DNA from 4 places in the Polaromonas sp. SP1 genome. Region 2 is predicted to be linked to each of the others. Evidence: predicted binding sites of a transcription regulator. Region 2 holds the regulator's gene; each other region holds the start of a gene.
What was found. The regulator LexA, encoded in region 2, represses DNA repair genes until DNA is damaged. The targets are predictions, from matches to a motif close to ACTGTATNNNNATACAGT.
Positions count from the first base shown of each region.

Region 1: DT070_RS14375 (PA0069 family radical SAM protein) is a predicted target of LexA. The motif match lies at 2,716-2,733, and genes of this name have one in related genera.
Region 3: imuA (translesion DNA synthesis-associated protein ImuA) is a predicted target of LexA. The motif match lies at 5,523-5,540, and genes of this name have one in related genera.
Region 4: DT070_RS14245 (DNA topoisomerase IV subunit B) is a predicted target of LexA. The motif match lies at 4,719-4,736, and genes of this name have one in related genera.

Region 1 covers NZ_CP031013.1:3,015,746-3,023,185, reverse strand. The annotation lists gene DT070_RS14390 (amino acid ABC transporter permease) at 1-555, shown strand, start outside; gene DT070_RS14385 (L,D-transpeptidase) at 552-1,037, opposite strand; gene DT070_RS14380 (GNAT family N-acetyltransferase) at 1,058-1,498, opposite strand; gene DT070_RS14375 (PA0069 family radical SAM protein) at 1,567-2,664, opposite strand; gene DT070_RS14370 (DOPA 4,5-dioxygenase family protein) at 2,822-3,169, shown strand; gene DT070_RS14365 (acyltransferase) at 3,250-4,365, opposite strand; gene DT070_RS14360 (nitronate monooxygenase family protein) at 4,577-5,539, opposite strand; gene DT070_RS14355 (acyl-CoA dehydrogenase) at 5,645-7,435, opposite strand.
Region 2 covers NZ_CP031013.1:3,704,619-3,712,058, reverse strand. The annotation lists gene DT070_RS17620 (hypothetical protein) at 1-801, shown strand, start outside; gene DT070_RS17615 (D-2-hydroxyacid dehydrogenase family protein) at 849-1,856, opposite strand; gene DT070_RS21640 (hypothetical protein) at 2,038-2,187, opposite strand; gene lexA (transcriptional repressor LexA) at 2,596-3,300, opposite strand; gene DT070_RS17600 (asparaginase) at 3,451-4,407, shown strand; gene DT070_RS17595 (hypothetical protein) at 4,432-4,851, shown strand; gene DT070_RS17590 (DUF6152 family protein) at 4,870-5,352, shown strand; gene adk (adenylate kinase) at 5,433-6,089, opposite strand; gene kdsB (3-deoxy-manno-octulosonate cytidylyltransferase) at 6,273-7,031, opposite strand; gene DT070_RS17575 (Trm112 family protein) at 7,028-7,210, opposite strand; gene lpxK (tetraacyldisaccharide 4'-kinase) at 7,191-7,440, opposite strand, start outside.
Region 3 covers NZ_CP031013.1:3,388,639-3,396,078, forward strand. The annotation lists gene cysW (sulfate ABC transporter permease subunit CysW) at 1-672, shown strand, start outside; gene DT070_RS16170 (sulfate/molybdate ABC transporter ATP-binding protein) at 682-1,770, shown strand; gene DT070_RS16175 (LysR family transcriptional regulator) at 1,821-2,708, opposite strand; gene DT070_RS16180 (NAD-dependent epimerase/dehydratase family protein) at 2,803-3,840, shown strand; gene DT070_RS16185 (DUF2277 domain-containing protein) at 3,858-4,133, opposite strand; gene DT070_RS16190 (VOC family protein) at 4,220-4,627, opposite strand; gene DT070_RS16195 (disulfide bond formation protein B) at 4,864-5,370, shown strand; gene imuA (translesion DNA synthesis-associated protein ImuA) at 5,567-6,379, shown strand; gene DT070_RS16205 (DNA polymerase Y family protein) at 6,339-7,440, shown strand, end outside.
Region 4 covers NZ_CP031013.1:2,980,779-2,988,218, reverse strand. The annotation lists gene parC (DNA topoisomerase IV subunit A) at 1-450, opposite strand, end outside; gene DT070_RS14255 (GGDEF domain-containing protein) at 535-1,800, opposite strand; gene DT070_RS14250 (lytic transglycosylase domain-containing protein) at 1,806-2,702, opposite strand; gene DT070_RS14245 (DNA topoisomerase IV subunit B) at 2,702-4,672, opposite strand; gene DT070_RS14240 (MFS transporter) at 4,886-6,115, shown strand; gene DT070_RS14235 (SDR family oxidoreductase) at 6,326-7,138, shown strand; gene DT070_RS14230 (bifunctional 2-polyprenyl-6-hydroxyphenol methylase/3-demethylubiquinol 3-O-methyltransferase UbiG) at 7,135-7,440, shown strand, end outside.

The DNA of each region.
Region 1 (7,440 bases), 690 kb from region 2:
GGCACCCTCGTGGCCGTCACCCGGCTGGCAAAGGTGCCCGTGCTTTCGCAGTTTGCGACGCTGTATGTCAGCTGCATGCGCGGCACGCCGCTGCTGGTGCAGCTCTTTGTCATCTACTTCGGCCTGCCCAGCATCGGCATCCAGTTCGACCCGATCAGCGCGGGCATCCTGGGCCTGAGCCTGAACGTAGGCGCCTACCTGTCAGAGACGATTCGCGGCGCGATCAACGGCGTGGAACACGGCCAGTGGAATGCGGCCCGCAGCCTGGGCCTGACGCAGGCGCAAACGCTGCGCTACGTGATCGGCCCACAGGCCCTGCGCCTGGCCGTGCCCAGCCTCTCCAACAGCCTGATCAGCCTGATCAAGGACACCTCGCTGGTGTCGGTGATTGCGGTGGGCGAGCTGATGCTGGCGACCAAGGAAGTGATTGCCACGACCTTCCAGCCCTTTCCGCTGTACCTGGCGGCAGCAGGCATTTATTGGGCGATGAGCGCCTCGTTTGAGACGCTGCAGAAAAAGCTTGAAGTGCGGCTGAACCGAAGCTACCTGCGTTAACAGTCGATCACCACCTCGGTGCCGGGCGCCACCAGATCAAACAGTTCAACCACATCGGCGTTGCGCATGCGCACACAGCCATGCGACAAGGGCTCGCCCATGGGCGCATCGTCAGGGCAGCCGTGGATGTAGATATAGCGGCGCATGGTGTCGACCTCGCCAAAGCGGTTCTTGCCGGGCTCGCGGCCGCACAGCCAGAGGATGCGGGTGAGTATCCAGTCCCGTTCCGGATTGGCTTCGGCCAGCTCGGCATTCCACACCTCGCCCGTGGGCCTGCGACCGACAAACACCGTGCCCATCTCGCGGCCCGCGCCTATCTTTGCGCGGACGACATGCAGACCCCGCGGCGTGCAGGCGCTGCCCTGCATTTCGCCTGCGCCGTTGCGGGCGGTGGATACCGGGTATTCGCGCAGCAGCTCGCTGCTGCGGAACAGGCGCAGGGTCTGCTCCTGAAGGCTGATGAGGATGCGGGTGCTTTCCACCTGGGTGAATCCCTGCGCGCTCAGTTGTCGGTGAGCAAGCCGTCCTTGAGCGCCTGCTCCTGGTTGGCAAAGATCGCCATGGCCGTCGCCATGCGCTTGAAGCCGAGCTTGCGGTAGAACGGCTCTTTGCCGGGCACCGCATACAGGATGATCTTTTTGTGGCCCTGGGAAAGCCGCACCAGCGCCGCCACCATCTCCTTGCCCAGGCCAGAGCCCTGGCGGTCGGGTGCAACCGCGATGTCGCAGATGTAAGAGCAGTCTTTTCCATCTGCGACGGCGCGCCCGGCCGCAATCAGGTTGCCCGCGTCATACACAAAACACTTGAACATGCTGTTGGAAAACACAAGCTGGAGGTCGGCGGGCTTCTTCTCGCCGAGCGGCGCAATGCGGTAGAGGTTCGACAACTCTTCCCAGTCCGCAGCGGTCATGCCTTCCGATGAATATTTCCACTCTAGGGCCAAGATGAACTCCTTTTATCTTTAGACGGCATGAGGTGTGATGCACACGTTTTTTGGACTATAGCCTTCCCTCAGAAAAGGCTGCCCTGCCCCGCCGTGCCGGGCGGGCCTGGCGGTTGAAAACGGCTCAGGTCCAGCTCAATGCGCTGGCGGTTAAAGCCGATGCGGCTGCAGGCTTTCTCAAAGCGCTGCTTGATCAGCTCTGCCCACAGGCCATGGCCTTTCATGCGCGTGGCGAAATCGGCGTCGTAATCCTTGCCGCCGCGCATCTCGTGGATGCGGGCCATGATGCGCGCGGCGCGCTGCGGGTAGTGCAGCTCCAGCCATTCCTTGAAGATGGGCGCCACCTCCCAGGGCAGGCGGATCACGGTGTAGAAGGCGCTGCGCGCGCCCGCCTCCCAGGCCGCCTCCAGCACATGCTCCATGTCGTCGTTCACAAACGGGATTTGCGGCGCCACACTCACGCCGACTGGAATGCCGTGCTCTGCCAACGTGCGAATGGTGCGCAGCCGCCGGTGCGGCGCGGCCGCGCGCGGCTCCAGTTTGCGCGCCAGCTCGCCGTCGAGTGTGGTGATGGTCACGTAGGCTGCGGCCAGCTTGTCGGCGGCCAGCGGCGCCAGCAAATCCAGGTCGCGCTCTACGCCGCTGGATTTGGTGATCAGCGAGAACGGGTGTTTCACTTCCTGCATCACCTCGATGATGCTGCGCGTCAGGCGCAGCTCGCGCTCGGCGGGCTGGTAGCAGTCGGTGGCCGAGCCGATATTGAGCAGGCGCGGCACATAGCTGCGCTTGCGCAGGTCGGCGCGCAACACCTCGGCAATGTTGCGCTTGGCGATGATCTTCGTTTCAAAGTCCAGCCCGGGCGAAAGATTGAGATAGCTGTGCGTGGGCCGCGCATAGCAGTACACGCAGCCGTGCTCACAACCACGGTAGGGGTTGATGCTGTAGTCAAAAAAGATGTCCGGCGAGTCGTTGCCGACGATGGCGCTGCGCGCGTCTTCCATCGTCACGCTGGTTTCAATCCGCGGCGCCTCGCCCGCCGCATCGCCCTCCAGCGTGCCCCAGCCGTCGTCCCACGCGCTGCGCACGTCTTTTTCAAACCGGTGCGGCATGCGCGTGGCCGTGCCGCGGCCTTTGATGGCGTGGATGGGGATGGTGGCGTCGGACATGGTGGGTTGCCTGGAAATGGGCGTGTGGAGACTGGAAATGGCCGAGTAAAAACTGTATATATATACAGTATATGCAGTCAAAGCCCCTTTCGCAACACAGCCTGCGCAGGCCGCAAATAATGGGTTCCCAGATCAGCGACAACGCATTTCGCCACCCATGACCCAACGCCCCGAAAACCTCTTCGCCCGCTATCACGCCCATGTTTATTTCGGCCCCGGAAAGACCGAGCAGGCGCGCGCGCTGTGCGAAAAGGCGGGCGAGCTTTTTGGCGTGGCCGTGGGGCGTGTGCATGAGCGCGAGGTCGGGCCGCATCCGCGGTGGAGCTGCCAGCTGGCGTTTGACAGTGAGAAGTTTGACCGCCTCATCCCGTGGCTGGAGAGCGAACGCAAAGGGCTCGATGTGTTTGTGCATGGCCTGACCGGCGATGACCTGGCGGACCACACGACGCATGCCTCATGGCTGGGCGAGCCTGCGGAGTTGAAGCTGGAGATGTTCAGGCGCTGAGCCTGTGCGTTGGGCCGCAACCGGCTGCGCTACCAATTTGATAGCTAGATGCCCAGGTGGCGTCTGGGCTAGAGCCGTTTTTAGTTCGCAAAAATGCGGCGAATCCAGCCATGGCCCTCGAGCACGGGCCGGCACTCTACCCATCGGTAGAGCACGCTGCCAGCCAGCAGCGAAAGCATGAACGCCAACAGCAAACCCGCCACGTTGGCAGCAAGCTGCGTTGGCCAGAAGTAGCCAACGACAGCGTTGACCAACAGGCACACCGGGAAGTGGATGAGGAACACCGAGTACGAGATGCGGCCAAGTTGCACCAGGCGGCGCTGCTGCAGCCAGCGCACCGGCCAGGCGTCGGATTGAAGACTGGAAAGCCCCACCAGCCCGAAGGCGGTGACCAGCGCGACCACGAGGCGGCCCCTGAAATCGAGCGCCAGGGCCAGAGCACCCATGACCGCCATGGTGGCGAACCAGAAGCCGCGCCGTGCGCCCAGATTGCGGGATGCCCAGAAGGCCAGCATGCCGAGTGCGTAGGAGCCGCAGAAATACAGGGCGGTGATGTCGAAGGCCGTCGCACGGTTGAAGAACAGCAGCGAGGCCAGCGCGAGCAGCAAGATGAGGCTTACGCCGAGCTGAGCCGAGGTGGATGTGGGGTGCGCTGCATCGCCATCTTCGCCCTGCTGAAACTGAAACCGCCGTGCAAACGCAAAGACCAGAACCACCAGCGCATACAGCTGAAAGTCGATGGCCACATACCAGACGCCGGCGGAAAGCGCTTCCTGCCCGAGCAGGTCTTGCAGCAAAAACACATGGGCCAGAAGCTGCAGCAGCGTGGGCGCTGCAGGCACGGATGTATGCGCAAACCAGGGCCTGACGAGTGCGGCCACCATCACGCTGACAGCCAGCGCTACCAGGTAAGGCTTGACGAGCCGCCAGTAGCGGCGAAGGATCAGTTGGGCGGGTGAATCAAACACCGCCACGCCCTGCGGCGCCAGCGAGGCGGCCGCCAGGAAACCGCTGACGACGAGGAAGACCTGCACGGCCATGCGGCCGTAGCCGTAAAGCCAGCCCATCAGCGCGGGCGCAAAGGGGTGAACCACATCCGACATCGGGCCGTAAAAGGCCAGGTGATGCAGAACAATGAGGACGCAGGCCAGGCCCTTGAGGGCATCGATGCCGGGGATGCGTGTTGGGGCTGTCATCAAGTCGAGAGAGTCAAGCGCCAACCATCGAAGCCGTTCGGGCTGAGCCTGTCGAAGCTTTGCCCGTAAGGCGAACCCTTCGACAGGCTCAGGGCGAGCGGCTCTGATGGCGGACAAAGCTGCGACCCCTCGACCCCTTCGACGGAGCTCAGGACAGGCAGCTCAGGGCAGGCCAGGCTCAGCCCGAACGGATTCATGAAACGGACAGTAATTAAGCGCAGACCCGCTGGCGCGCCTGCTCATATTCGCGGCTGAGCTGGGCGATGTAGTCCGCAGCGGGTTGCACCTTGCTGACGGAGCCAATGCCCTGGCCGCATCCCCAGATGTCTTTCCAGGCCTTGGACTTGCTGCCTTCGCCGCCGCCGAAGTTCATGGTCTTGACGTCGCCTTCGGGCAAATTGTCCGGGTCCATGCCGGCGGCGCGAATCGATGGCGCGAGGTAGTTGCCGTGCACGCCGGTGAAGAGGCTGCTGTAGACGATGTCGTCGGAGTTGCCGTCGACGATGGCTTGCTTGTAGGCGTCGGCGGCGCGCGCTTCTTCCGTCGCGATGAAGGCCGAGCCGATGTAGGCAAAGTCGGCGCCCATGGCCTGCGCGGCCAGCACGGCGCCGCCGGTAGAGATGGCGCCGGAGAGGGCCAGCGGGCCGTCAAACCACTGGCGGATTTCCTGGATGAGTGCGAACGGGCTCTTCACGCCTGCGTGGCCGCCTGCTCCGGCGGCCACGGCCACAAGGCCGTCGGCGCCCTTTTCAATCGCCTTGCGGGCGAACTTGTTGTTGATGATGTCGTGCAGCACCACGCCGCCGTAGCTGTGCGCTGCCGCGTTGATGTCTTCACGCGCGCCAAGGCTGGTGATGTAGATGGGCACCTTGTACTTCACGCACATCTCCATGTCGTGCTCGAGCCGGTCGTTGGACTTGTGAACGATCTGGTTGATGGCAAAAGGCGCGGCGGGCTTGTCGGGGTTGGCCTTGTTGTGGGCGGCCAGCGCCTCGGTGATTTCGGCGAGCCATTCGTCAAGCTGCGACGCAGGCCGTGCGTTGAGCGCGGGCATGGCGCCGACCACACCAGCCTTGCACTGCGCAATCACCAGTTTCGGGTTGCTGATGATGAAGAGCGGCGAGCCGATGATGGGCAAAGGCAGCTTGTTCAATGCGCCGGGCAGTCTGGACATGGTGGCTCCGTGTGTCTCTTGGTTTTAAGTAAAAACGTGCTCCAGCCCAATAAGCACCTGGGCTGATAGCTATTTATTTGATAGCAGAAGGCGGCGGCCGGAAGCTCAGAATGCTTCCAGCGCCAGCGCCGTCACGCTGTCTGCGCCTTCCACAATGCTGTCGCGCACGCCGGGCGCCTTGGTCAGCAGGTGGTCGGCGTAAAAGCGTGCGGTCGTGATCTTGGCCTGCATGAAGGCGACGTCAACGCCTTGCGCGATTTGTTCTTGTGCCACCAACAGCGAGCGCGCCATCTGCCAGCCGGCCACCACATTGCCCGCGAGCATGAGGTAAGGCACGCTGCCGGCAAACACGGCGTTGGGGCTGGCCTTGGTATTGCCGGCCACAAAGTCGACCACGTCAATGAACGCAATGCGCGCAGCCTTCAGGCGCCTGGCCACGGCGACGGCATCGGCACTGCCCTGCTTGATCAGCTCGTTCTCGGTTTTTTCAATCTGCGCGGCAATCGCCTTGGCCGTCTGGCCGCCGTCGCGCGAAGTCTTGCGGCCGATCAGGTCGTTGGCCTGGATGGCCGTCGTGCCTTCGTAGATCGTCAAAATCTTGGCGTCGCGGTAGTACTGGGCCGCGCCGGTTTCTTCAATAAAGCCCATGCCGCCGTGCACCTGCACGCCCAGCGATGTCACTTCAAGGCTCATCTCGGTGCTGTAGCCTTTGACCAGCGGCACCATGAACTCGTAAAACGCCTGGTTCTGCTTGCGCACGTCGGCATCGGGATGGTGGTGCGTTGCGTCGTAAGCGGCAGCGGCGACTGAAGCCATGGCGCGGCAGCCTTCAATGTAGGCGCGCATGGTCATCAGCATGCGTTTCACGTCCGGGTGGTGAATGATGGGCGCGCTCGCCTTGATGGAGCCGTCGACCGGGCGGCTCTGCACGCGGTCTTTGGAAAATGCCACAGCCTTTTGATAAGCCCGCTCGGCAATCGCGATGCCCTGCATGCCGACGGCGTAGCGCGCCGAGTTCATCATGATGAACATGTACTCGAGGCCGCGGTTTTCTTCACCGACGATGTAGCCGACGGCGCCGCCGTGGTCGCCGTACTGCAGCACAGCGGTGGGCGATGCCTTGATGCCCATCTTGTGCTCGATGCTCACGCAGTGCACGTCGTTGCGCGCGCCGAGGGCGCCGTCTTTGCCGACCATGAACTTGGGCACGACAAACAGGCTGATGCCTTTGACGCCTTCGGGCGCGCCGGTGACGCGGGCCAGCACCAGGTGCACGATGTTCTCGGCCATGTCGTGCTCACCGTAGGTGATGAAGATCTTGGTGCCGAAGACTTTGTAGGTGCCGTCGGGCTGCGGCTCGGCACGGCTGCGCACCATCGCGAGGTCGGAGCCGGCCTGCGGCTCGGTCAGGTTCATGGTGCCGGTCCATTGGCCGCTCACCAGCTTTTCGAGGTAGACCGCCTTGAGGTCGTCGGAGCCGGCTGTGAGCAGCGCTTCGATGGCGCCGTCGCTTAGCAGCGGGCACAGCGCAAAACTCATGTTGGCGGAGTTGAGCATCTCGCCGCAGGCCGCGCCTATGGTTTTGGGCAGGCCCTGGCCGCCAAAATCAGCCGGGTGCTGCAGGCCCTGCCAGCCGCCTTCAACGTATTGGCGGAAGGCATCCTTGAAACCGGGCGTGGTGGTGACTTCACCGTTCTTCCAGCTGGAAGGATTAATGTCGCCGTCGCGGTTCAGCGGCGCCAGCACCCCTTCGTTGAACTTGGCGCATTCTTCAAGCACGGCCTGCGCGGTGTCGAAGCCGGCTTCTTCAAAGCCCGGGATTTGTGCGATCTGTTCGATGTTGGCCAGGTGCTTGATGTCAAACAGCATGTCCTTGAGGGGGGCGATGTAGCTCATTTGTC
Region 2 (7,440 bases):
AGCCTGGGCGGCTTGAGCGGAATGCCGCGGATTGTGAATGCTGAAGAGCTTTTCGACGTGCAGCAGCAGGCGGACTTCTTCCTTTCACTGGGCCACACCGACAAGGCGGTGGAAGTGCTGCGCCACCACACGATGGACAACGTGGAAACGAGTGCGCTGATCTACCTGGACTTGCTGGACCTGTATCACAAGCTGGGGCGCCACGACGATTACGAGGCGCTGCGCAAGGAGTTCCACCGGATGTTCAACGCCCAGGTCCCGGCATTTGACGACTACGCCATGGACACGCACGGGCTGGAGTTCTATGTCGAGGCGCTGACGCGCATTGAGTCGCTGTGGCCGACACCCAAAGTGCTGGATGTTCTTGAGGAGTCTATTTTTCGCAAGCCCGACTCGAGAGGTGAGGTTTTCAGCCTCGCGGCCTATCGCGAGCTTTTGCTGCTTCATTCCATCGCGAAGAAAATCATCGCCCGCCCGAAAGAGCCGGAGGGAGCCAGGCCGAGCGGTCATGCGGGACTTTCAGCACCGGATGGGAATGGCGCCTTGCCTCGCGCCAGCACTTTTGGCCATACCGATATCCAGCCTTTGTCCGCGCGGTTTCACAACACGGCGCCGCCACCACTTCCTACGGAAATGACGGCCGACCTGACCCGGCCACCGGTTTCATCCAGGCTGGGACTGGATATCGATTTGAGTCAGGACGCTTTCGAGACGGAGTCGCCTTTGCCTTCGACCAATGCCGCCGGGGACAACCTGATCGAGTTCGACCTGGATCTTCCTGTTCTGGCGCAAAAGGAATAAAGCCCGGTTCGGCCCCTTATTCCCCTCAACTCCCACGCTCGTGCGCCTTAGCGGCGCACCTGCAGTGCGCCGGGGTTCACGATGTTGGTGGGCGTGCCCTTGATGAAATTGACAACGTTGTCGAACGCTGCGCCGAAGTACAGCTCGTAGCTGTCTTGCTCCACGTAGCCGATGTGGGGCGTGCAAATGCAGTTTTCGAGCCGCAGCAGCGCATGGCCTTGCAAAATGGGCTCAGATTCAAAGACATCAATTGCGGCCAGGCCGGGCCGACCGCGATTGAGCGATGCGATCAGCGCCTCCGGCTCTATCAGCTCAGCGCGCGAGGTGTTGACCAGCAGTGACGTGGTCTTCATGCGCGACAGGTCTTCCAGCGTGACGATGCCCCGGGTTTCGTCGTTCAGGCGCAGGTGAAGGCTCAGTACATCGCTTTGCTCGAAGAATTCAGCTTTGCTCGCTGCGATCTCGAAGCCGTCCGCTTTGGCGCGTTCAAGGGATGCTTCCCGGCCCCAAATAACTACCCGCATGCCGAACGCCCTGCCGTAGCCTGCAACGATTTGCCCGATTTTTCCGTAGCTCCATACGCCCAGGGTTTTGCCCTTGAGCACGGAGCCGATGCCGAAATTGGGCGGCATGGAAGCCGATTTGAGCCCCGCCTGCTGCCACGCACCGTGCTTCAAATGCGCGACGTAGTGGGGGATGCGGCGCATGGCCGCCATCACAAGCGCCCAAGCCAGTTCGGCCGGCGCGGTGGGGGAGCCTGTGCCTTCGGCCACCGCAATCCCGCGTTCGGTGCAGGCGGCGACGTCGACGTGGCTGCCGACGCGGCCGGTCTGGACAATAAGCTTGAGCTTGGGCAGCTTTTCGATGACCTGGCGGTTGAGCTGGGTTCGCTCCCGGATGAGGACGATGACGTCTGCATCCTTGAGCCGGACGGAGAGTTGGCCGATGCCTTTGACGGTGTTGGTATAGACCTTGGCGGGGTAGGCCTCCAGCTTGGCAGCGCAGTTCAGTTTTCGCACTGCGTCCTGGTAGTCGTCGAGGATCACAATATTCATGCCGATATTGTGCCTGCAAGATTTTTCTTCCCGGCCGCAAGGGTTGCTCGAACGGGCTCTTTTTGTATCGCAAGGAAACGAGCCGCAGCCCGCCGCGGATGCATGCGGATTTCCACGTCACGTTCGCCTCTTGAAGGCGGCTTCCTCGGGGCCGCTGTTGCTTGACCGGACGCCTGTGCGTTTATGCGGCTTCGCGCTGAGCCATGCGCTCAAGCTCCGCGCACACATCGGCCATGCGGCCCGAGATGACCATGCGGCCAGCGCAAGCCGGGCCGACATTGGAATCGAACTCCCGCACCACCCTGAGCCGGCTGGGCGTAGGGGAACTCAAGGGAGGTTTGCTGCTTTTGCGGGTGAGGGCGCCAGCCGCAGTGGCTGGTGACTGATGCGGTGCAACGGCCGTGCCCCTGACGTGGCGCTGAGGGGCGCCGGATGGATGGCGAGACCCAAAGGGCAACACCAATTGCCCTGAAGCGCATTGGGCGCCTGCCGGCGGGGCAAACCGGCCGGATGCGTTTTGTGCGGGCACAAACCAGGCTGCCAAAGCATGCACGGGTCCAAGCAGGACAGACAGCATTGATGTGTGTGAAAAACTGAAAATTCCCATGATGAACTCCTGTATGAGAGAGGTTTACACAGGCAGGATTTCGGACCGGCAGATCTGCCGGCGAGGCCACTGCACCAGGGTGTTGGCCATCTGGCCAAACGCCCGCCACCTGGTGCGTGGCCAGATTGGTGGCTACATCAACATGGTGTTGCGGATGAGGCCGACAGCCAGGCCTTCAAGCTCGAACGGCTCGCCGGGCTCGACCACAATGGTTTTGAAGTCGGGATTTTCGGGGAGGAGTTCGATCAGGTTTTTGTTGCGGCGAAAGCGCTTAACGGTGACTTCGTCGCCGAGCCGGGCTACGACAATCTGGCCGTTCTTGGCTTCTTTGGCCTGTTTGACGGCCAGCAGGTCGCCGTCCATGATGCCGACGTCCCGCATGCTCATGCCGCGAACCTTGAGCAGGTAATCGGGCTGGCGCTGAAACAGGCTGCTTTCAAAATAATAGGTCTGCTCGATATGTTCCTGCGCGAGAATCGGGCTGCCAGCAGCAACCCGCCCCACCAGAGGCAGGGCGAGTTGGGCCAGGCTTTGCAACGGCAGGGAAAACTGTTTGATCCTGGATTCGTTCAGGGTGCGCAAGGTGTCGCTGCGCAGGCGGATGCCGCGTGAGGTGCCGCTGACAAGTTCAATGACGCCTTTACGGGCCAGTGCCTGAAGGTGCTCTTCGGCGGCGTTGGCGGAGCGAAAACCCAGTTCGGCGGCGATTTCAGCGCGCGTAGGCGGTGCACCCGTGCGTGCGATAGCGCTCTGGATCAGCTCCAGGATTTGCTGCTGGCGTGCGGTGAGCTTGGGGCCCTCGGAGGGAAAATGCGGAAAATCGTCGAGTGTGCTCATAACCGTTGCTCCTTGAATGAACAGTTCCGAAGGCGCTTTGATGTGTGGCTTGCGGGGTTGCCCAGGCTGTCAGGTTGCGGGTGGTAACTGTTTTAATATCCAGTACCTGTATTTTCATCCAGTTTTTAAAAGATTGCAAGCTCACTTTCTATGCACCGTCAACAAATTGTGATCCTGGGCACTGGCGGCACGATTGCCGGCCGGGCCGAAAGCGCTTCAGACAACATCGGCTATACCGCGGCCCAGGTCGGCGTCGACCAGCTGGTGGCGGCCATTCCCGCCCTGGCCGGCGCCGGCCCCGTGCTGACGGAGCAGGTGGCGCAGATCGACAGCAAGGACATGGCTTTCGCGGTGTGGGCCCGGCTTGCCGCACGCGTCAGCCACTTTTTGGCCCAGGCGGACGTCCAGGGCGTTGTCATCACGCATGGCACCGACACGATCGAGGAGACCGCGTATTTCCTGCAGGTGGTGTGCCGGCCCGCCAAGCCGGTTGTGCTGACCTGCGCGATGCGGCCCGCGACAGCGCTGGTGCCCGACGGTCCCCAGAATCTGCTGGACGCCATGGCTGTGGCGCGCCACCCCGGCGCCGCAGGCGTGGTGCTGGTATGTGCCGGAGCCATCCATAGCGCCCTGGATGTACAGAAGGTGCACACCTACAGGCTCGACGCCTTCAGTTCGGGTGACGCCGGGCCGCTGGGCTACGTCGAGGAGGGCTCCCTCAGATTAACAAGAAATTGGCCTCCGGCCCAGGACCTGCATGGACATGTTGCTATTAAAAATATAGCAAACTGGCCTGACACGGCTTTATGGCCACGCGTTGAGATCGTCATGAGCCATGCCGGCGCCGGCGGCGCCATCGTGCAAGCCCTGCAGGCGCAGGGGGTGCGGGGGCTGGTGGTCGCCGGGACGGGCAATGGCTCCCTGCACCAGGACCTGGAGGCGGCGCTTTTGCAGGCGCAGGCCGAGGGTGTGCAGGTGGTGCGCGCGACCCGGTGCCCCAATGGCCGGGTGCTGCCCGCGCCAAAAGACAAAATTCCTGATTCGCAGGGGCTGAGCCCCGTCAAGGCCAGGATTGCTCTGATGCTCCAGTTGATGGCCGGGGCCTGACGGCGGGACGGCAGGCCAGTCGCGATGTTCACTGCACTCCAGACCCATGCCTGGGCATACCCGGCGCTCGAGATCGCGCACATCGGCGGGATTGCGCTGCTGCTGGGCAACCTTGTGTTGCTGGAGCTGCGGGTATTTGGTTTGGGCGCCGGATTGCCGGTGAAAGACCTGGCCCGCCTGAGTCTCAGCGTGGCGCTGGCTGGTTTTACCCTCGCGGCGGCTTCCGGTTTGCTGATGTTTGCCTCGCAAGCCGCCGAACTGTTGAGCAACCGGGCCTTTACCCTGAAGATGGTGCTGTTATTCGCCGCCGGATGTAATGCGGCATGGTTTCACGGGCGCGGGTCGCTGGACAGACTCGATGCCTGGGCTCGCGCGCAAATGGTTCTGTCAAGCCTGATCTGGCTGGCTGTCGTGGCTTGCGGCCGCTGGATCGCCTATCTGTAACCCAGGCCAAAGGAGTGGATGATGAAACGACGTGAAGTGCTGAAGGGGTCGTTATTCCTGGCTGCCGGCGGCGCAGCGCCGCTGGCCGTCGCCCATCACGGCTGGAGCAGTTTTGACCAGGACAGGCCGATTTACCTGGAGGGCAGGGTGGCCAAGGTAGTGTGGCAAAACCCCCATGCCGAGCTTGAAATCGACGTTCCGGCAACGCTGAAGTTGCCCGCTGACCTGGCCCAGCGCGCAGTGCCGGCGCAGACCGCGCCTGTCGATGGCAGGGCCTTGCTGGCCAAGGCCGTCCTGCCCAATCGAAAGGACCAGCGCTGGGAGATCGAGTTGGCGCCGCTGACGCGGCTGCAGGCGTGGAATCTGGCCGAGATCAAGCCGGGCGCCATGGTCTCCATCGTTGGGTTCACGTTGACCGGTGAAAAGGGCGATGCGGTGCTGCGCGCCGAATACCTGTTTATCGATGGCAAAGCCTATGGGTTTCGCTCAAGCCCGGCCTGACAAAACAACGCCCATAGACAAAGCCCATAAAAAAAGCCGTCGGCAAGACGGCTTTTGTTTTTGAGGCGTGTCGAATCAGCTCAGCTTGAAAGCGCCTTGAACGCCCGGGCGGTGATCTCGTCCACGCCGCCCATGCCGCTGATCGCGCGGTATTTGGGTGCGGCATCCGGAGCGGCCTTGGCCCAGCTTGAGTAGTACTCGACCAGGGGCCGGGTTTGCGCGCTGTAGACCTCGAGCCGCTTGCGCACGGTTTCTTCCTTGTCGTCTTCCCGCTGGATCAGCTGCTCGCCGGTCACGTCGTCCTTGCCTTCGGCCTTGGGCGGGTTGAACTTGACGTGATAGGTGCGGCCCGATGCCGGGTGCGAGCGGCGCCCGCTCATGCGCTCGATGATGGCCTCGAAGGGAACATCGATTTCAAGCACGTAGTCAAGCTTGACGCCGGCTGCCTTCATGGCGTCGGCCTGGGGAATGGTGCGTGGAAAGCCGTCGAACAGGAAGCCTTTGGCGCAATCGGGTTGGGCAATACGCTCCTTCACCAGGTTGATGATGAGGTCGTCGCTGACCAATGCGCCGGAGTCCATGACTTTTTTGGCTTCGATGCCCAGCGGCGTTCCGGCCTTGACCGCTGCGCGGAGCATGTCGCCTGTGGAAATTTGGGGGATGCTGTATTTCTGGCAGATGAAGGTCGCTTGCGTCCCTTTGCCCGCGCCAGGCGCGCCCAACAAAATCAGTCTCATGGATGTCCTCGGATTTTATGAATTCTTGAAGTCAACCCCGGGCCGGCGAGCCGATGATCCGCTGGGGTTGCTTGGCGGGTGTTGAGGGCTGCCAGCACGTCCTGCAGGCCTCACACTTGCGTTTTCCCAAGGATAGCATGCACGCCCCTGACAGCAACTTACACGGGGAGCCCCCGCAGGAGGTCAAGAGAACAGCTTGCGGGCGCGAACCAGGTCTTCATGCGTGTCGACGCCGGGACCGGGCGCGTCGTCGGTGATGTGCACGGCAATGCGGTGGCCGTGCCACAGCGCCCGGAGTTGCTCCAGGCATTCGAGCTGCTCCAGCGGCGACTGGGGCAAGCGGGGAAATTCCCGCAGGAAGCCTACGCGGTAGCCGTAGATGCCGACATGCCGAAGTGGCTTGGGCAGCTTGCTGCCGGCCTCCCACCAGGCCTGGCCCGCAAAGTCGCGGCCCGCCGGAATGGGCGCGCGGCTGAAGTAATGCGCGGTGTGGCGGGCATCCAGCACCACCTTGACCACATTCGGGTTGAGCAGGTCTGCCAACTGGTCGATGGAGTGCGCGGCCGTGCTCATGGCGCAATCGGGACGCTCGTTGAGCAAGCCAGCCACGGCATCAATCAGCGCCGGGTCGATCAGCGGCTCGTCGCCCTGCACATTCACCACAATCTCGTCGTCGGCGAGTTTGAGCACACCGCAGGCCTCGGCAAGCCGGTCGCTGCCGCTGGGGTGGTCGGCGCGGGTTAGCACCGCTTCGACGCCGAAAGCCGCACATTTCTCGACGATCTCCGCGCTGTCGGTGGCAACCACCGTCCGCAGGGCAGCGCTTTGCATGGCGCGCTGCGCGACACGCACCACCATGGGCGCACCGCCAATGTCGGCCAGCGGTTTGTTAGGCAGGCGGGTGGAGGCCAGCCGCGCCGGGATGAGAACGGTAAAACTCACAGGCCAAGCTCTTCGTCCGTCAGCGTTCGCGCTTCGCTTTCCAGCAGCACGGGCAGGCCGTCACGCACGGGATAGGCCAGCCGGGCGCTGCGCGAGACAAGCTCCTGTTTTTCCCGGTCATAGTCCAGCGGGCCTTTGGTTACGGGGCAGACCAGCAGTTCAAGCAATTTGGTGTCCATGCTTCGATGGTAATGGAGAAGGGGCCGAAAGCCGCGGCGCCAGCAAGGCGTCGAACGCCGCAAAAAAGGCGGGCTCAGGAGAAAACACCAGGGGCACGGCCAAGAGCTCCAGCAGGGCAGCTTCTGGCAGGGCGAAGAGTTTGACGGCGTCTTTCTCGGTGCAGAGCACAGTCCGGCCTTGCAGTCCGGCCAGGTCGCGGCCGCTGAAATCGTGGTGATCGGGCAGCGCC
Region 3 (7,440 bases), 320 kb from region 2:
CTGAATCTGGTGTTCGGCGTGGCCGCCGCCTGGGCGATTGCCAAATACGAATTTCGCGGCAAATCAGTGCTGACGACGCTGGTGGACTTGCCGTTTTCCGTCTCGCCCGTGGTGGCCGGCCTGATCTACGTGCTGATCTTCGGCGCGCAGGGCTGGTTCGGGCCCTGGCTGCTGGCGCATGACATCAAGATCATCTTTGCCGTGCCGGGCATTGTGCTGGCCACCGTGTTCGTGACCTTTCCGTTCATTGCGCGGGAGCTGATTCCGCTGATGCAGGCGCAAGGCAACGACGAAGAGCAGGCCGCCATTGTGCTGGGCGCGACCGGCTGGCAGACCTTCTGGCATGTCACGCTGCCCAACATCAAGTGGGGCCTGATCTACGGCGTGATCCTGTGCAATGCGCGCGCCATGGGTGAATTCGGTGCGGTGTCGGTGGTCTCGGGTCACATCCGCGGGCAGACCAACACCTTGCCGCTGCACGTCGAGATCCTCTACAACGAATACCAGTCGGTCGCCGCCTTTGCCGTGGCGTCGCTGCTGGCCATCCTCGCGCTGGTCACGCTGGTCATCAAGTCGGTCGCCGAATGGCGCCATGAAGCAGAAATGAAAGCCGCGGCCGATTTGCCGCCTGAACGCCCGCAGCCCCAGGCTGCCGTGGCCGCCGTTCGCTAAGGAAACATCATGAGCATCGAAATTCGCAACGTCAGCAAACATTTTGGCGACTTCCAGGCGCTGGGCGACGTGAGCCTGGACATTGAATCGGGTGAGCTGGTCGCCTTGCTCGGCCCCTCGGGCTGCGGCAAGACCACGCTGCTGCGCATCATCGCCGGCCTCGAAACCGCCGACCGCGGCAGCATCCTCTTCAGCGGCGAAGACACCACCGACGTCCATGTGCGCGAGCGCCAGGTCGGTTTTGTCTTCCAGCACTACGCCTTGTTCCGCCACATGACGGTCTTTGAAAACGTGGCTTTCGGCCTGCGCGTGAAACCCCGCGGCCTCAGGCCCAGCGAAGCGCAGATCAAGGAGAAAGTCCATTCGCTGCTCAACCTCGTGCAGCTCGACTGGCTGGCCGACCGCTTTCCGTCGCAGCTGTCCGGCGGGCAGCGCCAGCGGATTGCTTTGGCACGTGCCCTGGCGGTCGAGCCCAAGGTGCTGCTGCTCGACGAGCCCTTCGGCGCGCTCGACGCCAAGGTGCGCAAGGAATTGCGCCGCTGGCTGCGCCGCCTGCACGACGACCTGCATGTCACCAGCATTTTTGTGACGCACGACCAGGAAGAAGCGCTGGAAGTGGCCGACCGCGTGGTGCTGATGAACCAGGGCAAGGTCGAGCAGATCGGCTCGCCCCAAGACGTCTGGGACCATCCGGCCAGCCCTTTTGTGTACGGCTTCCTGGGCGACGTCAACCTGTTCCACGGCCGTGCGCATGAGGGCGAGGTGCAGCTCGAAGGCCTGCGCCTGAACGCCCCCGAACACGCCGGCGCGCAGGACGCCAAGGCTTTTGCCTATGTGCGCCCGCATGATCTGGAGGTGCAGCGCTATGCGCCCGGCGCCGAAGGCATCGTGGCCCACCTGGAGCGCGCCATCGTCATCGGCCCCATCGCGCGTCTGGAGTTGATTCCCGCCGAAGGCTACGAGCAAAAAGGCAATGTCTCAGGCGACGCCATCATCGAAGCCCAGATGCCTTCGCAGCAGTTCAGGGAAATGGGGCTGCGTGAAGGCGACATGCTGGTCGTGACGCCGCGCAAGGCGAGGGTGTTTGTGGAGGGCTAGTTGCCGGTTCGCGCGGGCAGCCGGATATGCAGATCGAATCTCGCCCGGCTTCAGCCAATATGCTGCTGCAAACCTTCGACCAATGCGTCGAAGGTGACACGGCAACGCGGGCTGTGGCGCAGGTCTTCGTGCATGGTCAGCCAGGTTTCGAGTTTGAAGGACAACTCGCCAGGCAGAACCCGCACCAGGGCGGGGTCACGCGCCGCCAGCGCTGACTGGCACACGCCGATGCCGGCGCCGGCGCGTATCAATGCCAGTTGCGCGAGGTCGCTGTCGGTGCGAGTTGAAAACGCCGCCCGCTTCCAAGCGGGCAAGGCTTTGCGCGCCGAGCGCAGAAAGGGCGTCTCTTCGTCGAACCCAATCAGCGCATGCCGCGCCAGGTCCGCTGACGACTGTGGCGTGCCACGCGCGTCCAGGTAATCGCGGCGTGCATAAAGACCCAGTTCCACTTCGCCCACACGGCGAGCGATCAACAGTTCCTGCTTAGGCTGTGTCATGCGCACGGCGATGTCGGCTTCGCGTTGCAGCAGGTCCTGCACGCGGTTGGTCAGCACCAGTTCGATGGTCAGACCCGGGTGCGCGCGCTGCAACTGCGCGACGATGGGCGGCAGCACTTCGACACCGATGACTTCGCTCACGGTGACCCGCACCGTGCCGCGCACGCCGTCCCCCTGGCTTTCGGCGGCGCGGCGTAAGGCGGCTGCGGCGCTGGCCATTTCTTCAGCGAAGGGCTGCAGTCCCAGCGCGGCCTCGGTTGGCGCAAAACCGGTTTGTGAACGCGTGAACAGCGCCAGATCGAGCGACTTTTCGAGTGAGGCAACATGGCGTCCGACCGTAGGCTGTGCCACCCCCAAAGACCGTGCCGCACCGGAGAGCGAACCCTCGTGCAGCACCCCCAAAAACGAACGATAAAGCTCCCAGCCGGCATCTTCTTCCATGCAAAAATGTATAGCCGTTACCCTCTCTTAGTCAATTCCATTTTGACCTTTCAAGGCTCAGACTTTCCCCATCGCAACTTTTCAGGGAATTGGCATGAGCAACAAACAAGACAGATCAAGCACAGCACTTGTGCTGGGTGCAACCGGTGGCATCGGCGGTGAAGTCGCCCGGCAACTGGAGGCGGCAGGCTGGCAGGTTCGCGCGCTTAGCCGCAGCGAGCCGCCGCCGAGCGAACTACGTGGCGGCATTACCTGGCTGCGTGGCGACGCGATGAATCCGGGGGATGTCTTGGCTGCGGCACAAAGCTGCGGCGTCATAGTGCACGCCGTCAATCCGCCCGGCTATCGTCGCTGGGGCGAACTGGTGCTGCCCATGCTGGATAACACGATTGCTGCCGCCCGGGCGCACGGCGCGACCATCGTGTTGCCTGGCACGGTCTACAACTACGGGCCAGACGCATTTCCCAGCCCCCGGGAGGATTCACCGCAACACCCGCACACTGCCAAAGGCGCGATTCGTGTGCGGCTTGAGCAGCGGCTCAAGGACGCGACCAGCGACAGTGGCCAGTGCGGCTGCCGGGTGATCATCGTGCGCGCGGGCGATTTTTTTGGGCCGAGGGCCGGTAACAGCTGGTTCTCGCAAGGCCTGATCCGGCCGGGCGCTTCGGTGCGCAGCATAAAGCTGCCTGGCAAGCCTGGCGTCGGCCACCAATGGGCCTATTTACCGGATGTTGCGCGTACCATGGTTGCCTTGCTCGCACGGCGGGACGTTCTGCCTGCATTCGCAACTTTCCATATGGACGGCCAGTGGGACACCGACGGCCGCCAGTTGGCCGAAGCGATCTGCCGTGTCGTCGCGCGGCGCGGCGGTCCTGCGCCATCCATAAAATCCTTTTCCTGGTGGGCGGTGACGCTGGCCGCGCCCTTTGTCGAGACCCTGCGCGAGCTGCGCCGGATGCGCTACCTCTGGAACACGCCGGTACGCATGGACAACGCCTCCCTGGTGGCGGCGCTCGGTGCGGAGCCGCGCACGCCGCTGGACACTGCTGTGGAGGAAACGCTGCAAGGGCTGGGTTGCCTTGGTACGCATGGCGAGGATATAAACCACAGTGGTGTGCGCCGCGGTGACTGATGCAAGCCAGGCTCCGGCTACCGGCTCGTGCCAAACCTCATTGCTGACCTGGTACGTGCCCGTTCGGCCTCAACCTCCCGATTGCGCGGTTCGGCGTTGGTTACCAATGTCCGGATGAGAACCCGCGCAGAGGCCGCAACTTCTTCCACCGCGCGGTCAAACGCGGCTTCGTTGGCCTTGGACGGTACGTTGAAGCCGCTGAGCTTTCTGACGAACTGCAGCGACGCGTCGCGGATTTCGAGCTCGGTGGCGGGCGGCTCGAAGTTGAACAAGGTCTTGATGTTGCGGCACATGGCTACTGCTCCTTGAGGCAAAGACTTGGAATCATTCAAGGCGCATTTTGCCGCCGGCCGCAGCCCCTTGCCGGACTTGCGCCTGGTCAGGCAGGTTTGATCACCACCGACTCAGCCGAAGCCGTGAAAGGCCCGTGGTACACGGCCTCGATGTTGTTGCCGTCCGGGTCCAGCACAAAGGCGGCGTAGTAGCCGGGGTGGTATTTGCGGTCACCCGGCGCACCGTTGTCGGTGCCGCCTGCGGCCAGGGCCGCCTCGTAAAACGCTTTGACTTCTGCGTGGTCTTTGGCCCGGAAGGCCAGGTGGACGTGCGAAGTAGGGCCGTCGGCCTGGTCTATCCATAACTCGTCGGCCGAGAAATAGGCCTTGTCTTCAATGATGGCCTGTGCCTTGTTGAGTGACTGCAGCACGGCGCGGTAAAAGCGCTTGCTGGCGGCCAGGTCGTGGGCCCGTAGATGGATGTGGTCGACAAGGCGACCGCGGTGTATTTCCATGACATCTCCTTGGTGTGGTTCAGCCCGGCCAGCGAGCGGTTCGATCCTGAAATTTACGCGCGCCGATTCACCGTACCTGTAGGACAAATGCGGGCAAGCCGCCCTGAAACCCGGCAACAAAAAGACAAAGATTGGCCCTGATTTTGTGGCTCGAAGGAACTAATGCCGGTCCAAAAGCCACGAACCATCGGACAATTCACAATCACGCTCACGCCAATTCAAAAAAGAGGGTTCCGATGCTTTTGACGTATTTCGATGCCATGCCGCGCCGTGTGCTCGCCCTGGTCGCTGTCGCCTGTGTGGCCATGCTGGCGTTTGGCCTGTATTTGCAGCATGTGGTCGGCCTGGAGCCTTGCCCGATGTGCATCGTTCAGCGTTATGCCCTGGTGCTGGTGGCGGTGGTGGCCGGCGTGACCGCCATGGCCAAAAGCCGCGGCCTGCTGGTGGCCGGTTCGGGCCTGATGGTGTTGCTCTCCGGCTTCGGCGCTTTTGTGGCGGCGCGCCAGAGCTTTCTGCAGTGGTACCCGCCTGAGATCGCTTCTTGCGGGCGTGACTTTTACGGAATGATCGAAACCTTTCCGCTCAAGCGCGCCATTCCGATGATCTTCAAGGGCAGCGGCGACTGCACCAAGATTGACTGGACCTTCCTGGGCCTGTCGATTGCCAACTGGTCTTTCCTGTGTTTTGTGGCGATTGCGGCTGTGGGCTTGCTGCTGATGGCTCGCCAGCTGCGCAAGCGTTAAGGCCCACGCACTTTGCCGATCAGTCGATGATCGGTCGCCGTCCGGGATGAATTCACTCCCGGCGGCATGGATGGATTGAGGCCAGGCATCCATTTGGCCCCGTGTTGAGTCGGCCAATCCGGCATATTTGCCAAGGTTTGAATCGGCAATATACTGTACATAAATACAGTATTTTCGCCCATTTGAACCTGCCGCCATGCTTTCCCCCAACTCACTGGACCGCGCCTTGCCGGACCTCGCCCACGTATGGCGCGCCGGCGAGCTGGGCAGTGCGAGCCTGCAAACGGCGGCAACGGGCTATGCGGCGCTGGACGGCGCTTTGCCGGGTGGCGGCTGGCCGCAGGGCGCTTTGGTTGAAGTGCTCCAGCCGCAGGCGGGCCTGTATGAATGGGGCCTGGTGGCGCCGGCCCTGGCCGCTTTGCAGGCAGAGGCACCCGGGCTGTTGACGGTGATGGTGGGTGCGCCGCACCTGCCTTTTGGGCCGGCGCTGGGCGCGCGCCGGCTTTCGATGCAGCGGCTGCTCAGCATTCATGGCAAACCGGGTGATGCACCGTCTCTTCTGTGGGCCACGCGTGAAGCCCTGCAGTGCGGCGACGTGCACAGTGTGCTGGCCTGGCTGCCCGATGCGCGCAGCGCGCATTTGCGCCGCCTGCAGATCGCCGCCCATGCGCACAACAAGCTGCTATTTGTCTTCAGGCCGCTGCGGGCGCAGCAGGAGTCCTCGCCGGCGCCGCTGCGTTTGCTGCTTGAAGGTGCGGCGGCCGAGGCGGGCAACCTGCTTGTGCACGTGCTTAAACGCCGCGGCCCGCCGCTGGCCGCGCCGCTGCTGCTCGACACCCGGCCGGCCCGGCTGTCGGCGCTGCTGGCGGCCAGCCGTGAAAGGGCGCGGCGCCAACGCGAGGACGTGGCGCCCATGCTGCTGCCTTCGCTGGTGTCGCTTCCCGTCACTTCACCCGAAAGTCCGATTCATGCCTTGCTGGATCGCATTGCACATCTCGATCACCACTGAGGCGGCTTCCCCTGGGCCGGCCTTGCTGGATGCCTCTGCCGTGCAGCGGGCCGCGGCCAGCATCGCGCTGGGCTTCACGCCGCGCGTGGCGCTGGTGGACGAAACCGTGCTGATGGACGTGACGGGCAGCCTGCGCCTCTTCGGCGGGCTGGCCAAACTGGCGGAACAGCTGCAGCGCCAGCTGCACCTGTTTTTTGAATCAAATCGGGCTCCAGCCCAGGTTGTGCTTGCACAAGGCGCTACATCTTTGATAGCAATCGCCCGTCTGCGGCTGCAGCTTTCAGCGCAAAAAAGCGGCGCCGCCACCCGCAAAACCCGCGTGGCCGACTTGCCCCTGCACACCCTGACGGCAGCCCGCCCGCACCTCGATGTGCTGGAGCGCATCGGCTGCCGCAGCTGGGACGGCCTGCTGCGCCTGCCGCGTGACGGCGTGGCGCGGCGTTTTGGCGCCGGCTTGCTGGCGGCGCTGGACCGCGCCCGGGGCAGCGCGCCAGACGACTACGCGTGGCTGGTGTTGCCTGAGCACTTTGAGGAAAAGCTCGAGCTCAACGCGCTGGTCACCCACGCCCCGGCGCTGATGGCGGGTGTCGAGCAGCTTCTGGTGCACCTGCATGCCTGGCTGCTGGGGCGCCAGAGCGGCCTGTGCGCGCTGAAGATCACCTGGCACCTGGACCCGCGCCGCGACGTGCCGCCCACCGGCGAGCTCGACATCCGCACCGCCCAGCCCGCGCAAGACCTGCGCCATGTGGCGCGCCTGATCGCCGAGCACCTGGCGCAGCAAAAGCTGCCGGCGCCGGTGCACAGCGTGAGCCTGCAGTCGCTGGCGACCGAGCTGCTGGCCGATTCGGCGGCGGCCACCGGCAGCCTGCTGATGGAAGCGCGCCAGCAGGGCGACACCGCGGTGGAGCTGGTCGAGCGGCTGAGCGCGCGCCTGGGCGATGCGCGGGTGCAGGCCTGGCAGCCGTGCGAAGACCACCGGCCGGAACACATGCAGCGCTGGGTGGAGGCCCGTGGCGCTATTAAATCGATAGCGGGTGGCGCAGGCACCGCCTTGGCTACAG
Region 4 (7,440 bases), 720 kb from region 2:
GAGCAGCAGTGTGGTGATGCGCGCCAGCCGCGCTTCGGTGTAACGCATGGCGGCGGCACCGTCGCCGTCACGTGAGCCGAAATTGCCCTGGCCGTCGACCAGCGGGTAACGCTGGCTGAAGTCTTGCGCCATGCGCACCATGGCGTCGTAGGCAGCCTGGTCGCCGTGGGGGTGGTATTTACCCAGCACGTCGCCGACCACGCGCGCGCTCTTGACGGGCTTGGCCCCGCTGGCGCCATTGGCGCCGCCAAAGCCCAGGCCCATGCGCTGCATGCTGTAGAGGATGCGGCGCTGCACCGGCTTCTGGCCGTCGCAGACGTCGGGCAGGGCCCGTCCCTTGACGACGCTCAGCGCGTATTCCAGGTAGGCACGCTGCGCGTACGCAGCCAATGAATCCTGGTCGGCGGGTTCGGGGATGGGGGCAACGGCGTCGGGGGTAAAGAGGTCCATCTTGGAATTGCTTTGCTTGGCTTTGCGTGATTGACGGATAAGGGGATGGAAATTGTGCGGCAGCGCGGATTATCGGACCAGGCCTCAGCGGCTCATGGGGGGCAGGAATGAAAAGATCGAGTCGCGCTTTGAGTTCGTGGAGCCCTTGGAACCGTTCGTACCATTGGGGCCACCTGGGCTGTCTGGATTGGTCAACTGGTCTTCAGTCACCACCAGGATGCTGCGGTTGCGGTGGCTGCGCGGCCAGTCCCTGAAGATATCGGCCATGCGGCCCAGCCATTCATGGGTCTCGGGCAATGTCATCGGTTTGCTGTTCTTCAGCAGGCTCACGATGACGCGAAACTTGAATTCCACACCTTGCAGCAAAGGGCTGTCAATGCGCAGCCCGCTGACCACGAGCCGGGTGGCCAGGGAGTTGACCTCTTCCGCGCCCTGCAGGCCCTGCGCCACTACGGCAAAGTGCCCACCGGAGATACGGGCGGCCAGGTCGTTGTCGCCGACGGTGCGGCGCAGTCGCATGGCCGCTTCGAGCAGCATTTTTTCGTTGAACTCAGCCCCCAGTTCGTTGAGGAGGCCTTGCCAGTTCTGCACCTCGATCAGGAACAGCGCGTTGCTACCCGGCGTCTGGTGCACGCGCGACATCACACGCATCAGGCGCTCGACCAGCACACTGGTGGTGGCCAGGCCGGTCAATGGATCAGTGACGTTGGCAGAGAAACTGCGCAGGCGGCTTTCATTGAGGAGGCGGCTGCGCCAGACCAGCGACAGGTAGATGGGCGGCACCTGCAACAGGAGCATCAACACCACCGGCCAGTAGGGCTGCCGGGTATCGGTCCATCCGGCGAGGGAAGACACGGAAATCACCAGCCCGGCCAACAAGCCAAACAGCAGCCACCATTTCCAGGGCCCGGCCGAGTCCCATGATTGCTGCATGAGGTAAGCATGGAACGCCAGCAGCAAAACGCCCCACACCAGCGCGGCGATTTGCGAAATCGAAGGCGATGCCACGCCGGCGACAAGGCCCAGCAATACCAGACTGGCCAAGACGACAACGGCGATGATCACTTTGGCCGCCGTGGAGAAGTGCCGGTTTTTCAGGAGCCAGGCCTGCAGCCCCGCCAGCAAGGAGGGGCCGGCCACCAGCAACAGGTCTTCCACCCGCCCGGTATCGTCTGCAAACTGCTGGCCCGCGATCACCGCCGCCACCATCAGCGACACGTAGGCGCCCAACGCCAGCAGCGTGCGCTCGTCATAGGCAAAAGCGATGATCAAACTGAGAAGCAGCACCAGGCCCAACACCCCGACCGCCACACCCAGCGCAAACATCCCGGGATTGAACACAAGGTGCATGGGCGTCAGTTCTGCTCGGGCTGAACCTCTGGCGTGACGGTGGATGCCACCGTGGTCGCGGGCACCATGTTGCCGCGGCCGGTGCCGCCCATCATCTCCATGCGCACCCGGCCACCGGAAGACGCCATCATGCTGGGCGGCTTGAGGTGGTTGTAGAGCTGCATCACGGTCTTGACGTAGTTTTTGGTTTCCGGGTAGTTCGGAATCTTGTTGCCCGCACGTTGGACGGCGCCCTCGCCCGCGTTGTAGGCGGCGATGGCCAGCTCGAGCTGGCCCGGGAACATGGCGATCAGGTCGCTGAGGTAACTGGAGCCGGCGCGGATGTTGGTCTTGGGGTCGGTCAGCCTTTTGTGGACGGTGGAGTCCTTGGTGGCCCGAACGCCATAACGCTCCGCCGTGGGCGGGATCAGCTGCATCAGCCCGACCGCGCCCTTGGGCGATACCGCCTGGGTATTGAAGCCCGACTCGGTGGCAATCAGCGCCTGCAGCAGTTCGTAGTCGATGCCGTGCGTGGCCGAGGCCTCGCGCAGCAGGTGCTTGACGGCCTTGTAATTGGGCGACACATCAAAGTAGGCCAGCAGCTTGGGCGGCGCGGCGGCCACACCCGTGGCACGGTTGGCGCCGCTGCCCACGGCCTTGCCGCTGCGCCCGGCGTTGCTGCCGCCCGCGCTGAAGCTTTCGGCGCCGCGGAAAAAGAGCTCATAGCGGTCGTCCAGCCGCGCGGCGGAGAAATGCGCAATGCCGTCCTTGTCGACATAGCCCCAGATGTCGGCATGGGCCGGGGCGGAAAACAGTGCGGCCAGCCCCAACACCATGGCGGGCAGGCCGGCGGTGCGCAAAGGCCTGCGCAGCAGCGAAATAAATGCGGGAAATGGGAGGCGCAAGGCCAAAGGCAGTTTCATCAAATGTCAATTTCCACGGCGTCGCCGTGCAGCTCCATCAGTTCGCGGCGCGCCGCAGCTTCGCCTTTGCCCATCAGTTTGGTGATGAGCGTCTCGGTTTGCAGGAAATCCTGGTTGCCCAGTTGCACGGGCAACAAGCGGCGGGTATCAGGATTGAGTGTGGTTTCCCATAATTGTTCCGCACTCATTTCGCCCAGCCCCTTGAAGCGGCTGATGCTCCAGGCCCCCTCTTTTACGCCATCTTTGCGTAACTTGTCCAATATGGCGGTCAATTCGCCTTCATCAAGGGCGTAGACCTTGGAGGCCGGCTTTTTGCCGCGCGCCGGCGCGTCCACCCGGAACAGCGGCGGCCGGGCGACATAGACATTACCCGATTCGATCAATTTGGGGAAATGGCGGAAAAACAGGGTCAGCAGCAATACCTGGATGTGCGAGCCGTCCACATCGGCGTCGCTCAGGATGCAAACCTTGCCGTAACGCAGGCCCGAAAGGTCGGGCGTGTCGTTCGGGCCGTGCGGGTCGACCCCGATGGCGACCGCGATGTCGTGGATTTCGGTGTTGGCAAAGAGGCGGTCGCGCTCGACCTCCCAGGTATTGAGCACCTTGCCGCGCAGGGGCAGGATGGCCTGGCTTTCCTTGTCGCGGCCCATCTTGGCGCTGCCGCCAGCGGAGTCGCCCTCGACCAGGAAGACTTCGTTGTGCGCCAGGTCCCGGCTTTCGCAGTCGGTCAGCTTGCCGGGCAGCACGGCCACGCCGGATCCCTTGCGCTTTTCGACCTTCTGGCCGGCTTTCTGGCGGGTTTGGGCGGCCTTGATGGCCAGTTCGGCCAGTTTGCGGCCGTAGTCGACGTGCTGGTTAAGCCAGAGCTCCAGCGTGGGGCGCACAAAGCTGGACACCAGCCGCACCGCATCGCGTGAATTGAGGCGCTCCTTGATCTGGCCCTGAAACTGCGGATCCAGCACCTTGGCGCTCAGGACATAGCTGGCGCGGGCAAAAACGTCTTCGGGCAGGAGCTTGACGCCCTTGGGCAGCAGCGAATGCAGGTCGACAAAACTCTTGACGGCATTGAAGAGGCCGTCGCGCAGGCCGCTTTCATGCGTGCCGCCGGCGCTGGTCGGGATCAGGTTGACATAACTTTCGCGCACCGGCTGGCCTTCTTCGGTGAAGGCCACGCACCACTGCGCGCCCTCGCCTTCGGCAAAACTTTCGTGCGAGGCGTCGGCAAACCCTTCGCCCTCGAACATCGGGATCACCGGGTCGCCGGTCAGCGTCTGCATCAGGTAGTCGCGCAGGCCGCCCTTGTAAAGCCAGGTCTGGACGTCTTTGGTTTTCTCGTTGGTCAGCGTCACCGTGACGCCGGGCATCAGCACGGCCTTGCTGCGCAGCAGGTGCGTGAGCTCGGCCATGGGCAGCGTGGCCGACTCAAAGTATTTGGCATCGGGCCAGGCGCGCACGGTGGTGCCGGTCTTGCGGTCGCCCTCGCCGTTTTTGCGCAGGTGCAGCTTCTCGATCACGTCGCCGCCCGAGAACACCAGGTGGGCGACCATGCCTTCACGGTAGGACGTGACTTCGAGCCGCTTGGACAGCGCATTCGTCACGCTGACGCCCACGCCGTGCAGGCCGCCCGAGAAGCTGTAGGCGCCGCCCTTGCCCTTGTCGAACTTGCCGCCGGCATGCAGCCGGGTGTAGACGATCTCGATGACCGGCACTTTTTCTTCCGGGTGCAGCCCGAACGGGATGCCGCGGCCGTCGTCTTCCACGCTCACCGAGCCGTCGGTGTGCAGGGTGACCTTGATTTTTTTGCCCTGGCCGGCCAGCGCTTCGTCGGCCGAGTTGTCCAGCACTTCCTGGATGATGTGCAGGGGGTTGTCGGTGCGGGTGTACATGCCCGGGCGCTGCTTGACGGGCTCCAGGCCCTTGAGCACGCGGATCGAGCCTTCGGAATAGTCGGTGGGTAGTTTGTCAGCCATGGCAGATGAAAGAATTGCCGCAATTGTAGTCGGGGCTGCGAAAGTCACTGTATGGACGTACAGCTCCACGCTATTGCTGATCGTTTTCGCGGGATCGGTCCTAGGCCTTCGCTGCGCACGAACAGCGAGCCCGGCGGCAGCGTTTTGCCATTTTCGTTACAGTCGGCGGATAGCTACTTTTCGCTTTCTTTTGCGCCGTCCGGCGACCCACCCATGACCTCCGACACCAAAAAACTCTCGATGCTCCAGGTGCTGATCTGCGGCGCCACCATCGTCACGCTCTCCATGGGCATACGCCACGGCTTCGGCCTCTGGCTGCAGCCCATCACCCAGGCGCAGGGCTGGACGCGCGAGACATTTGCCTTTGCGCTGGCGGTGCAAAACCTCTCCTGGGGCATTTTCGGCATCTTTGCCGGCATGGCGGCCGACCGTTTCGGCGCCTTCCGTGTGATCGTGGTCGGGGCCCTGCTCTATGCACTGGGCCTGGTCGGCATGGCCTTGTCGCCGACCGGCTTGCTGTTTACCCTGACGGCCGGCGTGCTGATCGGCGCGGCACAGGCCGGAACGACTTACGCCGTCATTTACGGCGTGATCGGGCGCAATATCCCGGCTGAAAAACGCTCCTGGGCCATGGGCGTGGCCGCGGCGGCGGGCTCCTTCGGCCAGTTCCTGATGGTGCCGGTCGAAGGTTTCCTGATCAGCGGCCTGGGCTGGAAGGAAGCCCTGCTGGTGCTCAGCGGCGCCGTGCTGCTGATCGCGCCGCTGGCGCTGGGCCTGCGTGAAGGCGGCTTTACCGGCGGCCAGCCCGCCAAGCGTGAGCAAACCATCGCCCAGGCGCTGCGCGAAGCCTTCAAATACCCGAGCTTTCAATTGCTGATGGCGGGCTACTTTGTCTGCGGCTTCCAGGTGGTGTTTATCGGCGTGCACATGCCCAGCTACCTGAAAGACAAGGGCCTGTCGCCCCAGGTGGCCAGCTACGCGCTGGCGCTGATCGGCCTCTTCAATGTTTTTGGCACCTACATTGCCGGCTCGCTGGGCCAAAAAATCGCCAAGCGCAAGATCCTGGCATTTATCTACCTCGCGCGCGCCGTGGTGATCGCCGTGTTCCTGGCCGCGCCGCTCAGCCCGCTGAGCGTGTATATCTTTGCCAGCCTGATGGGCCTCTTGTGGCTGTCGACGATTCCGCCGACGAATGCGGTGGTGGCGCAGATCTTCGGCATCCAGCATTTGTCGATGCTGGGCGGCTTTATCTTCTTCAGCCACCAGATCGGCTCCTTCATGGGTGTCTGGCTGGGCGGCTATCTATATGACCGCACCGGCAGCTACGACATCGTCTGGTACATCGCCATTGCGCTGGGCGTGTTTGCCGCGCTGGTGAACCTGCCGGTACGCGAGACGCCGATTGTTCGCGGCGGGCTCGGCAAACTGCCGCAAGGGGCCTGACATGGCCAAAACCATCGGCCTGTGGGCGCTCGCGATCATCGCGTCGCTGGGGGTGTTTGCCCTCTACACACGGCCCGATTTCCTGGTCACACTCGCCAACCAGATCTGGGCCTGCTTCTAGCCTTTGCACTCTTGCGTTCCAAGTAAGGCCGGCCCGGAATTTTTAAGTTATTTCGGGCTCCAGCCCAATAAACACGTGCACTAGCTGCTATGAAAACGATAGTAATTACAGGGGCTTCCGACGGCATAGGCGCCGAGATGGCGCGGCAACTCGCCCAAACCCACGGCGCCGGCGTGGCGCTGGTGCTGGCCGCGCGCAACGAAGCGCTGCTCCAGGAGGTCGCTGGCCAATGCGCCGCGCGCGGCGCACAAACACTGGTCGTCAAAACCGATGTCTCCATCGAGGCCCAATGCCGCCACCTGATCGACGCCGCCGCCGGGCGCTTCGGCCACATCGACGCGCTCATCAACAACGCCGGCATGTCGGCGCAGGCCCTGCTGGAAGACGTCAAAGCCGAAGATCTTGCCTGGTATGAGCAGCTGATGCGCATCAATTTGTGGGGCAGCGTGTGGTGCACCCATGCCGCCTTGCCGCACCTGAAACTGCGCCGCGGCAGCATCGTGGCCGTGTCCAGCCTGGCCGGGCTGATCGGCGTGCCGGGCCGCACAGCCTATAGCGCCACCAAATTTGCCATGGTGGGCTTTTTTGAGGCGCTGCGCGCCGAAATGAAGGGTGCCGGCGTCAGCGTGACCACGGCCTACCCGGGCGTGGTCGCCACCAACATCCGGCACCGCGGCTTCAATGCGGCCGGCGTGCCGGCGGGATCCAGCGGCCTGAAAGAAGACGGCGCCATGAGCGTCGAAGAATGCGCCCGCCTCATCCTGCAGGGCATGGCGAGCCGGGACCGCGAAGTCGTCATGACGGCCAAGGGCAAGCTGGGCCGCTGGCTCAAGCTGATTGCGCCCGGCCGGGTGGAAGCGATGGCGCTGGCGGCGCTGAAAGACGACGTCAAACCAACATGACGGGAGCTTTGCACGGAACGGAGCCGCCCTCCGCCTGGGTGCAACGTTGGTCACACCTGGTGCCCAAGCGCGGCGTCGTGCTGGACGTCGCCTGCGGCCACGGACGCCACGCACGCTGGTTTTATGAACGAAATCACCCTCTGGCCCTTGTGGATCGTGCACAAGACGCTATCGATTTCATAGCAAACCAGCTTCCCGCCACGGCCTTTGAAGCCGTGGTGGCGGATATCGAAGGCGGCCCCTGGCCTTTTGCGGGCCGCCAGTTTGACGCCGTCATCGTCACCAATTACCTCTGGCGCCCG